Regions from separate parts of the Cytobacillus solani genome, predicted to be linked through region 2. Evidence: riboswitches for the same ligand, from Rfam matches in the RefSeq annotation. Region 2 holds a riboswitch; the other holds the start of a gene.
What was found. A riboswitch is a leader RNA that binds a small molecule or an ion and turns the genes downstream of it on or off. The one in region 2 is predicted to bind S-adenosylmethionine.

Region 1 (7,786 bases), 1.7 Mb from region 2:
AAACCTTCCTTGAGGGATTATTATATTTAGGGATGCGAAATATTGGTGGAGCAGGTGTGAAAATGGCGTTTTATCAAGAATGGGCCAGCCAAATTAAAGGGTATAATCGCAATATTCGGCTAGCGTTTATGGCAAATATCTTTACGCAAATCGGCTTTGGCATCTTTATGGTTATTTATAATTTCTATATCAGGGAATTAGGCTATAATGAGCAAATTAACGGGCAAGTGATATCGATGACCGCGCTTGCGACAGCTATCGCACTCGTACCGGCAGGTGTCTTCAGTGATCGAATTGGAAGAAGAAAAGCGATGCTATATGGGGCTGCAGCAACCGGACTTGTCTTACTATCTAGAAGTGTAATCGAAGCTCAATCCTTATTAGTACTAGCTGCTTTTGCAACTGGCTTGGCGACTGCTTTCTTTCAGGTTTCGGGGATTCCTTGGCTAGCAGAAAATTCAAAGCCTGAACAAAGGGTTCATTTATTTAGTATTCATTTTGCTGTCATGACAGGGGCAAATGTCATTGGAAACTTAGGCGGCGGCATATTAACTGATTTATTTTCCATAATGACAACAGAATTAAATAGTATTCGTTTTACCCTGCTGATTGGAAGCATTATCTTCCTAATAGGCATTATTCCAGTTACAAAATTTAATGAACAACGTGATCCGAGAAAGAACAGAAGGGACAAGAAAACCGTTTCAGTAAAACCCATTTTTAATAAAAATGAGCATGTAAAAATTATCTTTCTATTTGCATTCGCGCAGCTGTTAATTGGTGTCGGTGCCGGATTAGTCATTCCATATTTAAATTTATATTTTGCTGATCGTTTTTCAGCTTCTAATTCAGCAATCGGCTTGATCATTTCAATGGGCCAAGCGGCAACGGCAATTGCAATGATTATTGGACCAATGGTTGTTAGGAAGTTTGGTGAAGTGAAGGCGGTTGTTATCCTTCAACTATCCTCCTTGCCGTTTCTGCTAATGACAGCATATACGGAAAGTCTTTGGCTGGCAGCAATCGGCTTTTTATTCCGGCAAGCCCTTATGAATGCTGGAAATCCAATTCAAATGTCACTAATGATGTCGAAGGTTGGAGATTCGATGAAGGGGTTGGCAAATTCGGTTAACCAGATGGTTTTTAATTTAGGATGGGCCATCATGGGACCTGTATCCACGGGGATTGTCATAAAATACGGTGCATACTGGGGGTATGCAGTCGTATTTACTATTACTGCCTCTTTATACTTGGTAGGATCTGTGTACTTCTTTATCGTCTTTCGAAACTATAATAAGACAAACTCAGCTGTTAAAGTGGCAAAAACGGTCTGAAAAATAAATTAAATGACATATTTCTCAGGAAATGTTCCATAGTTAATGTCGAACGAATCATGCAGGAATCTTTAGTGAATGGAAGAAATAGTATTGTAAGACAAATGGATGAAAAGCCTGCTGTCTATCCGTTTAACCTGGGGTGAGGGCATGAAGGAAGTGACTGCTGCATTTATTCATGAGGTAAAAACAAAAGGGCATTTAGCTGTGTTTTTAAAGGGTGTTACGTTCACTTTATGTATTCGGACAAAGGATAAAATCCTATGTATTCGATTTCAGAATGGGGATGTGAAAATTTGCACTCCTGAACCTACTGATACTTATGATGTACTTATTACTGGCACGGAGGAGAGGATTTGCTCGATCTTAATGGGAAATGAAAAATTAAGAAGTGCAATACGAGCGAAAAATATACTTGTAGATTCTACTTTCAGAAGACTCCTCTTTCTAGAATCATTATTTCTTCTTTCAAAGCAGCGTGTAAGTTAAGTTATAAATAAATTCAAAATTCCACTTGACCTTTAAATTATCAATATGTTATTATTGGAATTAATTAACTGACTGAAAAAACTGAATATTCTTATCAAGAGAGGCGGAGGGACTGGCCCGACGAAGCCCGGCAACCGGTAATTTACACGGTGCTAATTCCAGCAGAGCATGATTGCTCTGGAAGATAAGAAGAGATGATATCAACCCTCTTCTTGTGAAGAGGGTTTTTTTCAGCTCTTCTTTTAAATGGGGTTGTTGTCTTTTAAGTCAGTGATTCTATTGTGATTGCATATCAGAGGATAATGCCTGACCTTCATGCACATAAAAAAGGAGAGATGAAAAATGAGTGGAAAACAAAGAAACTATCGTTTGGAAACAATTGGTGTACATGGCGGGTTACAGCCTGATCCTGTAACAGGTGCAAGGGCTGTACCAATCTATCAAAACAATGCTTACCAATTTAAAAATACTGAGCATGCAGCAAATCTTTTTGGGTTAAAGGAATCCGGATATATTTATACGAGGATTCATAATCCAACAGTAACCGTATTTGAAGAGAGAGTTGCTTTGTTAGAAGGCGGTGTAGGTGCACTAGCCGTTTCAAGTGGGATGGCGGCAATTACGTTAGCAATTCTTAACCTTGCTCAGGCAGGCGATGAGATTGTTGCAGCATCTAACCTGTATGGAGGAACCTACAATCTCTTTGCTGTAACTCTTCCAAAATACGGAATACATGTAAAGCTAGTCGATCCAGAAAATCCAGAAAACTTCAGAGAAGCGATAACAGAAAAAACGAAAGCGGTTTTCGCAGAAACGATCGGCAACCCAAGTCTAAAAGTGCTTGATATTGAAAAAGTAGCTGAGATTGCTCATGAGAATGGGATTCCTCTTCTAATTGACAATACATTTGCCACTCCATATCTTTGCAGACCAATTGAACATGGAGCAGATATTGTCATTCACTCCGCTACAAAATGGCTGTTAGGTAATGGGACGACATTGGGAGGAATTATTGTAGATGGCGGTAAATTCGATTGGAATTCACCAAAATTCCCTGGATTTACAGAACCGGATTCCAGTTATCATGATCTTGTTTATAGCGAGGCACTTGGACCGGTTGCGTACATTACAAAAGCTAGGGTTCAGCTGCTGAGGGATTTAGGACCTGCATTGAGTCCGCAGAATGCATTCCAATTTACACTTGGATTAGAAACGCTGCATGTGCGAATGAAAGAGCATATAGCAAATACGAAAAGAATCATAGAATATTTAGAGGCACATCCTGCTATTAATTGGATTCTATATCCTGGAAGTGAAAATCACCCTGATAAACCGTTAGCAGATAAGTATCTGCCTAAAGGTGCTGGCTCTGTTGTGGTCTTTGGTATATCCGGAGGAAGAAAAGCTGGAGCGAGTTTAATAAATAATTTGGAGCTATGGGCTCATGTAGCAAATGTAGGAGATGCTAAGAGTTTGATCATTCATCCAGCCAGCACGACACATCAGCAATTAGATGAACAAGGGTTAAAAGCTGCAGGTGTACCAGAGGATTTAATTCGTATTTCGGTTGGAATTGAAAATGCAGAGGATTTAATTGATGACTTAGAGCAAGCCATTGAGTCTGCAACAGGGATTACATCGTTAACTTCTAAGGCATAAGCTTTGACATATCTTAGTTTTTTGAAAGTTGGATAAAAATACTATCTTTTAAAAATACTAAATTATAATTTAAATCGTTGACACCCTCAATAAATCCGTGATACGATAATTTTCGTAAATGTAATCACTACTAATTTAAAGTGTTAATTGAATATAGATGTTACGCTCTTATCAAGAGAGGTGGAGGGAAGTGCCCTTTGAAGCCCGGCAACCGTCATGAAAATGAAATGGTGCCAATTCACACAAAGCAAAGCTTGCTTTGGGAGATGAGAGAAAGGACAATAATTATTTTATGCCTTTCTGCTCATTGTCAGAAAGGCATTTTTCTTTTCCAAAAGAAAAATACTAGAATGAGCGCATATATATTAAGGCTTTTAAAAGTGATAAGCAAAATTGGATTTAAAGAGGGTGTGCAGCATGACGATGATTTCAATCAAAAAGGTACAAAAAATATACCCTTCCCAAAAAGGTCAGGTAAAAGCTGTAGATAATGTTAATCTTGAGATTAACGAGGGAGAGATCTTCGGTGTCATTGGCTATAGCGGAGCAGGAAAAAGCACGTTAATCCGAATGTTAAATGGTCTTGAACTGCCGACCGAGGGAACAGTGGTTGTCGCAAATAATGAAGTATCTAAAATTAAGGGTAGCAAGCTAAGAAGGGCACGGCAAGAAATCAGCATGATCTTTCAGCATTTCAATCTGCTATGGTCAAGGACAGTCAGACAGAACATTTCGTTTCCGCTTGAAATCGCAGGTGTGTCAAAGAGGGAAAGAGCGAAACGTGTCGACGAATTAATTAAGCTTGTTGGTCTCGAAGGAAGAGAGGATGCGTATCCCTCACAATTAAGCGGAGGACAAAAACAAAGAGTCGGAATTGCAAGAGCACTTGCGAATAATCCGAAAGTACTTTTATGCGATGAAGCTACCTCCGCGCTAGACCCGCAAACAACAGATGCCATACTTGATTTACTCGTAGATATTAATAGGCGTCTTGGGTTAACGATAGTCCTAATTACACACGAAATGCATGTTATCCGTAAAATCTGTCATAGAGTTGCGGTAATGGAAGACGGAAAAGTAGTTGAAATGGGGCCGGTACTGGATGTGTTTAAAAACCCGCAAGAAGAAATTACAAAGCGTTTTGTTCAACAGGTGACGGAACCGGAGGAAACAAAAGAGACGATTGATCATTTACTTGATCTATATCCACACGGACGTGTCGTACAGCTTGGATTTGTTGGAGAGTCAGCAGAACAGCCACTTATTACCAATCTTATTCGAAATTTTCAGGTGACAGTTAATATTCTTCAAGGGAAAATATCGCAAACACAAAGCGGCTCATATGGGACTTTATTCATTCATATCGATGGGGAAAAAGAGGAATTAGCTAGAGCGATCGAATATATCCATTCCCAGCATGTTGGAGTGGAGGTGATTACGAATGCTTAATGAATGGTTTCCAAATGTAAAATGGGAGACGATGTGGGAGGCCACAAAAGAGACTCTTTACATGACAAGCATTTCAGTATTAGCCACATTTATTATAGGTGCTTTATTAGGCTTACTGCTCTTCTTAACATCTAAAGGTAATATATGGGAAAACGCTGTGATTAATAAAGTTATAGCAGCATTTGTTAATATTTTCAGATCGATTCCTTTCATTATATTAATCGTTTTATTAATTCCATTTACCACATTTTTAGTAGGTACAATGATTGGAGAAGATGCAGCCCTGCCGGCATTAATTATTGGTGCAGCTCCCTTTTATGCTCGAATGGTTGAAATCGGTTTGAGAGAAATTGATAAAGGTGTAATTGAAGCAGCTAAATCAATGGGGGCAAAAACAAGCACGATTATCTGGAAAGTTCTTTTGCCAGAATCAATGCCAGCTCTCGTATCAGGGATTACCGTAACGGCGATTGCCTTAGTGGGCTATACGGCAATGGCTGGTGCGATTGGTGCAGGAGGACTAGGTAATCTTGCCTATCTCGAAGGATTCCAAAGAACTAGACCCGATGTTACGTTAGTAGCAACAATCATCATTCTTATAATTGTATTTATCATCCAATTTATTGGTGACTTTATAACATCTAAATTAGATAAACGATAAGGAGAGGTCAAAAATGAAGAAATGGTTACCATTTGTTTTCGCACTAGCAGTTGCTTTATTCCTTACTGCATGCGGAACATCAGAAGAAAAAGGCAGTGAAAATGGTGGAGCAAGTGAAGGAAATAAAAGTGAAGAAACATCTAAACTAACTGTAGGTGCGTCTAACATTCCTCATGCTGAGATTCTTGAGGAAGCGAAGCCAATTCTGAAAGAAAAAGGAATTGAATTGGAAATTGTTACTTTCCAAGATTATATCCTTCCTAACAAAGCGTTAGAGACAAAGGAATTGGATGCTAATTACTTCCAACATATTCCATATTTAGAGCTTCAAATCGAAGAGAATGGATATGACTTTGTTAATGCAGGTGGAATTCATATTGAACCGATGGCTGTATATTCTAAGAAATATAAGTCTATTGCTGACCTGCCTGAAGGAGCACATATTATTCTAAGTAACTCAGTCGCTGAGCATGGTCGAATTCTATCAATCCTTGAAAAAGAAGGCTTAATTAAACTTAAGGATGGCGTAGAGAAATCGAAAGCAACACTTGAAGACGTAGTTGAGAATCCAAAAAATGTAGAATTTGATGCAAATTACGAACCAAAGCTGCTTACGCAAATTTTCAATAATAATGAGGGTGACGTTGTAGTCATCAACTCAAACTATGCAATTGATGTAGGACTTAACCCAGTTGAAGATTCAATTGCAATTGAAGCAAATGAATCTCCGTATGCAAACATTATTACTGTACGCAATGGAGATGAAACGAAGGAATCAATCAAAACACTTGTAGAAGTTTTACATTCAAAAGAAATCCAAGATTTCATCGTTGAAAAATATAAAGGTGCAGTGATCCCTGTATCTGAATAAACGAATAGAAGAAAGCAGGCATTTCTAATGCCTGCTTTTTAATATTTAAAGAATTTTGCACCATTTGTAAGCATGATATAAATGAAAGCGTTTTAAAGGTAATAATTCAATTTTCTGCATTTAATTTCAGCTAATTTCGTCATTGTCTTACATCCAGTGGAGATGTTAAAATTTGAACGTAAATTAAATCGCACAGACGAAAGGATTGGTTTTTATTAACCAGCTACAGTTGAATTACACAAGCGATATGGAAAAGGCAATGCACGGAGCCCATGGTGTAGGGTATGAAACATACAGCAGGAAGCATGAGGTTCGAATGAAGGTCGAAAAAAGACGCCAGGAAGAACATATTAAATGTCAGCAAATGATTGCTAATTTAGAAAAGAAGGTTCATTCCTAAAGCTGCACTATATAATAATGAAGGAAAAGGGAATTCAGTATATATATATTGCTGATTCCTTTTTTTATTTGTTCAGCTTCTCGTCACCACGAAGCAAGCTGTTTCTGCTTTTCTTTTTGCATGAAAGCTCTTATGGTATTATTATACTGAATATTCATGTATTCTTAATAGGTGGACAAGTTATAAAGGATGATTCTCAATTAAATTAATTTTATTACATGAAAAAATGTACTATGGTTAGAATAAATAGGTAAATGATTAGGATTGTATTTTCGGCAAAAGATAGGAAAGACACAAGGTTTAAAGCACTTTATTATTTTTGTATAAAAATGCTGTGAATGGGCTGAAAGAGTTGCTAACAGATTTCATTTGTTATAAGATTGGAATGAGAATAAAATGAGAATAGAAGGTTGCGGCATGGCCGTAATATAAATCTTCTTTTATTGATGGAGGTATAGTAATGGCAGGTTCTAAATTAACAATTAAAGATCTTCATGTTTCTATTGAAGACAAAGAAATATTAAAAGGTGTTAATCTTGAAATTAAGGGCGGAGAAATCCATGCGATCATGGGACCGAATGGAACAGGGAAGTCAACCCTTTCATCAGCTATCATGGGCCATCCTAAATATGAAGTAACAAGCGGAAGTGTTACTTTAGATGGGGAAGATGTATTGGAAATGGAAGTTGACGAGCGTGCACGTGCTGGTCTATTTCTTGCTATGCAATACCCAAGTGAAATTACTGGTGTAACAAATGCGGATTTCTTGCGTTCAGCAATTAATAGCCGCCTTGAAGAAGGAAATGAAATTTCATTAATGAAATTTATCCGTAAGATGGATAGCAAAATGGATTTCCTTGAGATGGATCAAGATATGGCTCAACGCTATTTGAATGAAGGATTCTCAGGCGGGGAGAAGAAGC
Region 2 (7,786 bases):
CCAACAACATCTGCACCAAGATTCTCGAGACGTTCGATAGCTTTTGAAATCGGTGTTTGATCCTGAAGAACACCGACTTCATGAAGGGAAACCTGGGCAATAATAGGTAATTCAGTTTCTTTCCGAACAATTTGGAGTACATTTTCCAGTTCTTCAATGTCATAATACGTTTCAAGTAATATACCATCTACCCCTTCAAGAAGGAGACAATAGAGCTGCTCCCGAAAACTTCTTTTTATCTCCTCAAGAAAAACCATATTTGGCTTCATTCCTCGGATTCCGCCAATCGTCCCAACTACATAGCTGTCTTTTCCAGCAGCTTTTCGGGCATTTCGGACTGCGGCAGTATTGATTTCCTTTACATTATCCTCAAGGCCATATCTTTGCAGCTTAATATAGTTGGCAGCATAGGAATTTGTTTGAATGAGGTTTGCACCCGCATGGATATATGCTTTATGAATTTGCTGGATTTGTTCCGCTTGGGATATATTTAATTCTTCAAAGCAGCAATCTGTCCCATAAGAATAGAGAAGGGTACCCATTGCTCCATCAGCAATGAGGATTTCATTTTTCATTCTTTCAAGTAAACTCATTTTCATCCTCCTCTATGAAATACTTTTTCTTCGAAACTACTTGCAGATAGTGCTGTCTTAAAGTCCCTTAATAAATCCTCTGAGTTCTCCAAACCAACAGAAAGGCGAAGGAGACTATTACTAATTCCTCGTTTTTCACGTTCATGAAGGGGCATGGCTGAATGGGACATTTTTGCAGGATAGGAAAGGATGGATTCCACAGCACCAAGACTCACAGCAAACACAGGAATTTTCACCTTTGAAACAAAATCTCTTAATATACTTTCATTTTCAAGTTCAAATGAGAGGACAGCACCAGCATCTTTTGCTTGCCTGCCTTGTAAAACATAGTGTGGATGGTCCTCCAGGCCAGGATAGTAAACATTTTTGATGGCTGGATTTTCCTTAAGGGCTTGGGCGATTTGTTTGGCCGATTGGATAGATTGAGCAAGTCTCACATGTAACGTTTTGATTCCGCGTAGAACGAGCCAAGCATCCTGTACACCAAGCACTGCTCCAAATGAATTTTGCAAAAATCCGATTTTATCTGCAAGAACTGGGTCCTTTACTACAGTAAGACCAGCAACAACATCACTATGCCCAGATAAAAACTTTGTTGCACTATGCAGTACTACATCTGCTCCTAAAGTTAATGGCTTTTGTAATGCTGGTGTTAGGAAGGTGTTATCAACGAAGGTTAAAGCCCCATGAGACTTAGCGATCGAGCTGATTGCTTTAATATCCGTTACTTTCAACAGTGGATTGGATGGAGTTTCAACGTAAAAGACCTTTGTATTTGGACGAATAGCTTGCTTAACATTATCTAAATCAGTCATATCAACAAAAGTATGGTTAATTCCATATCTTGAAAGCACTTCAGTTACAAAGCGGTATGTTCCGCCGTATACATCCTCTGTAATTACTACATGATCTCCCTTTGACAATAAAAGGAATGCAGTTGAAATTGCAGCCATTCCTGAAGAAAATGCAAAGCCTCTAGTTCCTTCCTCCATATCAGCTATAACCGTTTCCAATGCTTCTCTCGTTGGATTTAAGCTTCGGCTATAGTCATACTTTCCAAATGAATCGATATCATACTGATGGAAGGTAGATGCATGATGAATTGGAACACTGACTGCACCAGTTAGATGATCAATTTTTTGACTATTATGAAGAAGCTTCGTCTGAAAACTCCATGACTCTATCTCACACATTGCATACCCTCCGTCCGAGCTTTAGCAAAAGCCTGCTCTAAATCATTTATTAAATCTTCTACATGCTCAATTCCGACCGAAAAACGCAGTAATCGATTGCATACACCTGTTTCAAACCGGATATGTTCTGGAATATCAGCATGTGTCTGAGTTGCAGGGTATGTTATAAAGCTTTCTACTCCACCAAGACTTTCTGCAAAAGTAATGAGGCGAAGAGTTTGTAAAAACGGATTTACCCATCCTTCATCTTTGATTCGGAATGAAATCATTCCGCCTCGTCCTGGATAAAGTACATCGGTAACGGCATCATGTTCAAATAAAAATCTGAAAATTTCCTTTGCATTTCTTTCATGACGTTCCATTCTTAAAGATAGTGTTTTCATTCCACGTATAAGCAGCCAAGAGTCAAACGGACTTAATACCGCACCTGTAGCATTATGATTAGCAGCTAATGCTTCACAGATTTCCTTGCCCTTAGCTACGATAAGCCCTGCCAATACATCATTATGGCCGCCTAAATATTTTGTTGCACTGTGGATAACAATATCTGCTCCTAGTTTTAAGGGCTGCTGTAAAAGGGGGGTGAAAAACGTGTTATCAACAATCAGCAGAAGCTGATGCCTTTTCACAAAATAAGCAACCTCTTCGATATTGGTTTGCTCCATTAAGGGGTTCGTTGGTGTCTCGATAAAAATGGCCTTTGTTCGTTCAGTAATTTCTTTTTCCAGGACTTCAGCAGAAAAAGTTTGAACATATTTACATCGTAATCCCCATTGCTTACAGCCCTGTTCAAAAAGCCGATAAGTACCACCATATAAATCCTTTGAAACGATAAATTCATCGCCAGATTGAAAGAGGGAGAGGACGGTTAGAATAGCTGACATTCCTGAACTACACGCAAATCCTTGGTCGCCTTCTTCAAGCTCAGCAATTGCCTTTTCAAGCAATTGGCGTGTTGGATTTCCGGTACGGATGTAATCATATCCGGTTGATTGTCCAATTCCTTCATGCCGATAGGCTGTAGAAAAGTAAACGGGTGGATTAACTGTTCCTGTATCTAATTCGCTGCGATTGCCAATTTGGGCAAGGATTGTGTCGAGCTTATGCATTATTTACACTCCTTTTGTCTATAAAAATAAAAAAAAGCCTTCTTTAAGAAGAAGACTTTTTCATAATCAATAATTAGCCGTTCTTCTTATCTTTCAAGTTATAAAACTTGCAGGAATTAGCACCTTATTAATCTCATAGATTAATGGTTGCTGAGGTGTCTACGGGCCTTACCCTCGACCTCTCTTGATAAGAAATCATTATTTAATTATTTCAAACTTTACAACATTCTTATAATAAAAGTCAATGGATTTTAAAAAAATGTGTAAAGGTACAATAATATTATTATGTAAACTATCTATTCTTCTATATATTTTTCGAAAAAGGAAGTGATTAAAAAATTAATTGCACCATTTAACATTTATTTATAAGGATCATAAACACTTTTTTAGAATAAGTTTTTCCTTGGAATAGATAAAAAAAATATTTTTCACTATTTTCATATTAAAAACCTTTGAACAACAGGGTTTTACGTGGTAGAATGGCTTTGAAAACGATTTATCCTCTGAAAAATATTATTATTCTAATAATTATCATTTAATGTTAAAAAGTGGATAAATAGTTTATTATGCATTTAATACAAATTCAGTTATGGAGGTCATTTTCCATGAAAAAGCCATTGAATGGCGAAAAGCCTTTTGCTGAAGGCTTTCATGGCCCGAACCTTGGCTATGTCATTGAACTATATGAAGCATATTTAGAAAACCCTGAGTCTGTTGATCCTGAAATGAGAGCGTACTTTGAAACAACAGGATCTCCAGTTGTAGAAAATCGTACAGGGAAGACGGAAATTAGTGGTGTTAATCAAACTGTTCCGCAATTAGAAAAAACATTGTCTGCTATACGTCTGGCAGATAATATTCGCACATACGGCCATCTTGCCGCAAACATTTATCCATTAAATGACCATGAACCTGAAAAAATGCTTTTTGAGCTATCACATTACGGGTTAATAGAAGAGGATTTGTATGCAATCCCTGCTGGAGTCATCTGTAAAGATGCGCCAATTCCGCTAAAGAATGCGTATGATGCGATTGAATACTTAAAAAGCATGTATATGGGTACAATTGCATTTGAATTTCACCATGTATATGACGCAAATGAAAAGAACTGGCTGCGCCGAAAAGTTGAATCAGGCAGCTTAAAGCTGAAATTGCAAAAAGAAGAAAAAACTAAGATTCTAAAAAGATTGACTGAAGTAGAAGAATTCGAAAAATTTCTTCATCGCACATTTGTCGGTCAAAAACGGTTTTCAATTGAAGGGCTTGATTCAATGGTGCCTTTACTTGATGAAATAGTTGCAGAATCTGTATCAAAAGGGGCAAAAACCATTAATATCGGCATGGCTCACCGCGGGCGCTTAAATGTGCTTGCCCATGTGCTTGGGAAGCCGTATGAAATGATTTTCGCTGAATTTCAGCATGCTCCAAATAAAGAGCTTGTACCTTCTGAAGGTTCAATTGGGATTAGCTATGGCTGGACAGGAGATGTGAAATATCATCTTGGACTTGATAAACAAATTAAAGACGAAAATACGACAGTGACACGTTTGACATTGGCAAATAACCCAAGTCATCTTGAATTTGTCGGTTCTGTTGTCGAGGGATTTACACGAGCAGCACAGGATAATCGATCAACAAAAGGCTATCCAATTGAGAATTTAAACTCGGCAATGTCTATAATTATCCATGGGGATGCCGCATTCCCTGGTCAAGGGATTGTAGCAGAAACTTTAAACTTAGGTCAGTTGAAGGGATATAATACTGGAGGCTCCCTCCATATCATTGCAAATAATACAATCGGCTTTACAACAGAATCACGTGATTCACGTTCTACTAGATATGCGAGTGATCTCGCAAAAGGGTTTGAGATTCCGATCTTGCATGTGAACGCAGATGATCCGGAAAGCTGTATAGCTGCAGCAAGATTTGCTAGTGAATACCGTGAAAAGTTTCAGAAAGACTTCTTAATTGATCTTATCGGTTATCGCCGCTTTGGGCATAATGAAATGGACGAGCCAATGGCAACGAATCCATTAATGTATAAAATCATTAATGAACAGCCAACGGTAAAAGAACTGTATGGAAAGAAACTAGTAAATCAGTTAATCATAAACAAAGATACAGCTGACAAAATAGAAGAAGACGTATTAGTAAAACTGAAAGCTGCATATGAAAAAGTACCAGCAACGAAAAAAGAAACAGAAGAATTAAATCCGCCTGAAACGGTAGAAAAAGGCCTGCCAAAACTCAAAACAGCTGTTCCTTTTGAAAAACTTAAGGAAATTAACCAAGAGCTGTTAACATGGCCTGAAAAGTTTACTGTTTTCAATAAGCTAGACAAAATTCTAAACCGTAGAATGAGCGCTCTTGACGGAGAAAAGAAGATAGATTGGGGTCATGCGGAAACTTTAGCATTTGCATCCATTCTCCATGATGGAACTCCTATCCGCCTGACAGGTCAAGATTCTGAACGAGGCACATTTGCCCACCGAAATATTGTTTTACATGACAGCAGCACAGGTAAATCCTATTCGCCACTTCATTTATTATCATCGGCGAAGGCTTCCTTTGCCGTTCATAATAGTCCATTATCAGAAGCAGCTGTTCTTGGCTTTGAATATGGTTATAATGTATTTGCACCTGAAACGCTCGTTTTATGGGAAGCACAATTTGGAGATTTTGCTAACTCTGCACAGGTGATATTCGATCAATTCATCGCTGCGGGCAGAGCAAAATGGGGACAAAAATCCGGGCTTGTCATGCTGTTGCCACATGGTTATGAAGGACAAGGTCCTGAGCACTCAAGTGCACGCTTAGAAAGATTCTTAACACTAGCCGCTGAAAATAACTGGACTGTAGCTAACTTGACTTCGGCTGCACAATATTTTCATATTTTACGTAGACAGGCAGCGATTCTGAAACGTGAAGAGGTTCGTCCGCTTGTCATTATGGCACCGAAGAGTCTATTACGTCATCCGCTCGTTGCTTCTAGCGGACATGAGCTGAGTGAGGGCGATTTTCAATCAGTTATTGAGCAGCCTGGTTTAGGTCAAAATACGGATAAAGTAACTCGGCTTGTTCTCTCCACAGGAAAAATGGCTATTGATTTAGCAGATAACCTAAAAAATGTTGATAACCAAGAGTGGTTCCATCTTTTACGAGTAGAAGAAATCTACCCATTCCCGTTGGAAACGATTCAAACTATAATGAAACGGTATCCAAACTTAAAGGAAATGGTTTGGGTACAAGAAGAACCAAAAAATATGGGTTCATGGAATTTTGTTGAACCAAGATTACAATTTATTGCACAGAAGGAAATAGATGTTTCCTATATTGGCAGACGCAGAAGATCTAGCCCTTCTGAAGGGGATCCAAATGTCCATAAAAAAGAACAAGCACGAATAATAGAAGAAGCATTTATGCACAAGCAAGAGGGAGGAAATTAAGGTGGCAGACATAAAAGTACCGGAACTAGCTGAATCGATTACAGAAGGAACGATCGCCCAATGGTTAAAAAAACCAGGTGATTTCGTAAATAAAGGGGACTATGTTGTTGAGCTTGAAACAGATAAAGTAAATGTCGAGATCATTTCAGAGCATAGTGGGATTTTAAAGGAAGTTAGAGCAGGAGAAGGCGATACAGTTAATGTCGGTGAAACGATTGCCGTAGTTGATGAAAGCGGGGAAGCAGCTGCTGAGTCAGCAGCTGAACCTCAAGCCGTAACAGAAATAGCTCCAATTCAAGAGGCACCGAAACACGCTGCCTTACAAGAAGAAACGGTTCATGTAAGCAATGAGCAGAAGGGACAGCGTCCGATCGCATCTCCTGCTGCAAGAAAAATGGCTCGTGAGAAAGGGATTGATCTGACACAAGTGCCGACAGTTGATCCGCTTGGACGTGTTCGTGCTCAAGATGTATCATCCTTTAGCCCTCGTGAGGAAGTGAAGCAGCAAGCAACACCAGTTCCAAAGCAGCAGGGTGCACCTGCCGTTCAGCCTGCTGGTAAAGAAGTTGAGCGTATTCGTATGACCCGCCGCCGTCAAACGATTGCCAATCGACTAGTAGAAGTACAGCAAACAGCAGCGATGCTGACAACGTTCAATGAAGTAGATATGACAAATGTAATGAACTTGCGAAAACGACGTAAGGATAAGTTTTTGGAAGAAAATGACGTGAAACTTGGATTTATGTCCTTCTTCACAAAAGCTGTTGTTGCTGCATTGAAAAGAAGCCCTTTATTAAATGCAGAAATTCAAGGTGATGAACTCGTTCTGAAAAAATTCTATGATATCGGGATTGCCGTGTCTGCGAACGAAGGTCTAGTCGTACCAGTCGTACGCGATGCAGACCGTAAAAACTTTGCGGAAATCGAAAAGGATATTTTAGATCTTGCCGAAAAGGCAAGAAACAACAAATTAGCCTTACAAGATCTGCAAGGAGGAACATTTACGATTACAAATGGCGGGGTTTTTGGTTCTCTATTATCCACACCTATTCTTAATGGACCACAAGTCGGCATCTTAGGCATGCATTCCATAAAACTGCGTCCAGTTGCTATTGATGCAGAGCGTATGGAGAATCGTCCAATGATGTATATTGCTTTGTCTTATGACCATCGTATTGTCGACGGTAAAGAGGCAGTTACTTTCTTATCTAGAGTGAAAGAATTAATTGAAGATCCTGAATCATTATTATTTGAAGCGTAATAGAGGAAGCAGGGTGGATGTTTGACACCCTGCTTTTTTGTATCATGCGAACTATTTTAAAAAAATAAAAAAGAGCGAAAGGCATCAAAACCTGTCGCTCCACTTCTGAAATTTTCTCATTTACTTTTTAAATGGTTTTAAACCTCGTTTTGTAATCTCCATTTTCAATATCCTAATCCATTCT

Region 1: it holds a riboswitch for S-adenosylmethionine, as region 2 does, so the genes downstream of both, FI644_RS13510 (O-acetylhomoserine aminocarboxypropyltransferase/cysteine synthase family protein) here and FI644_RS21940 (methionine biosynthesis PLP-dependent protein) in region 2, are expected to answer to the same signal.

Annotation. Positions count from the first base shown of each region.
Region 1 covers NZ_CP041305.1:2,703,085-2,710,870, forward strand. Annotated here, with positions in the region: gene FI644_RS13500 (MFS transporter) at 63-1,334, shown strand; gene FI644_RS13505 (hypothetical protein) at 1,485-1,823, shown strand; SAM riboswitch class I at 1,912-2,014, shown strand; gene FI644_RS13510 (O-acetylhomoserine aminocarboxypropyltransferase/cysteine synthase family protein) at 2,166-3,482, shown strand; SAM riboswitch class I at 3,648-3,755, shown strand; gene FI644_RS13515 (methionine ABC transporter ATP-binding protein) at 3,906-4,931, shown strand; gene FI644_RS13520 (methionine ABC transporter permease) at 4,924-5,592, shown strand; gene FI644_RS13525 (MetQ/NlpA family ABC transporter substrate-binding protein) at 5,606-6,463, shown strand; gene FI644_RS13530 (YuzK family famiily protein) at 6,669-6,863, shown strand; gene sufC (Fe-S cluster assembly ATPase SufC) at 7,324-7,786, shown strand, end outside.
Region 2 covers NZ_CP041305.1:4,366,661-4,374,446, forward strand. Annotated here, with positions in the region: gene FI644_RS21930 (bifunctional homocysteine S-methyltransferase/methylenetetrahydrofolate reductase) at 1-593, opposite strand, end outside; gene metC (cystathionine beta-lyase) at 596-1,786, opposite strand; gene FI644_RS21940 (methionine biosynthesis PLP-dependent protein) at 1,774-2,895, opposite strand; SAM riboswitch class I at 2,979-3,089, opposite strand; gene FI644_RS21945 (2-oxoglutarate dehydrogenase E1 component) at 3,501-6,341, shown strand; gene odhB (2-oxoglutarate dehydrogenase complex dihydrolipoyllysine-residue succinyltransferase) at 6,343-7,602, shown strand; gene sda (sporulation histidine kinase inhibitor Sda) at 7,723-7,786, opposite strand, start outside.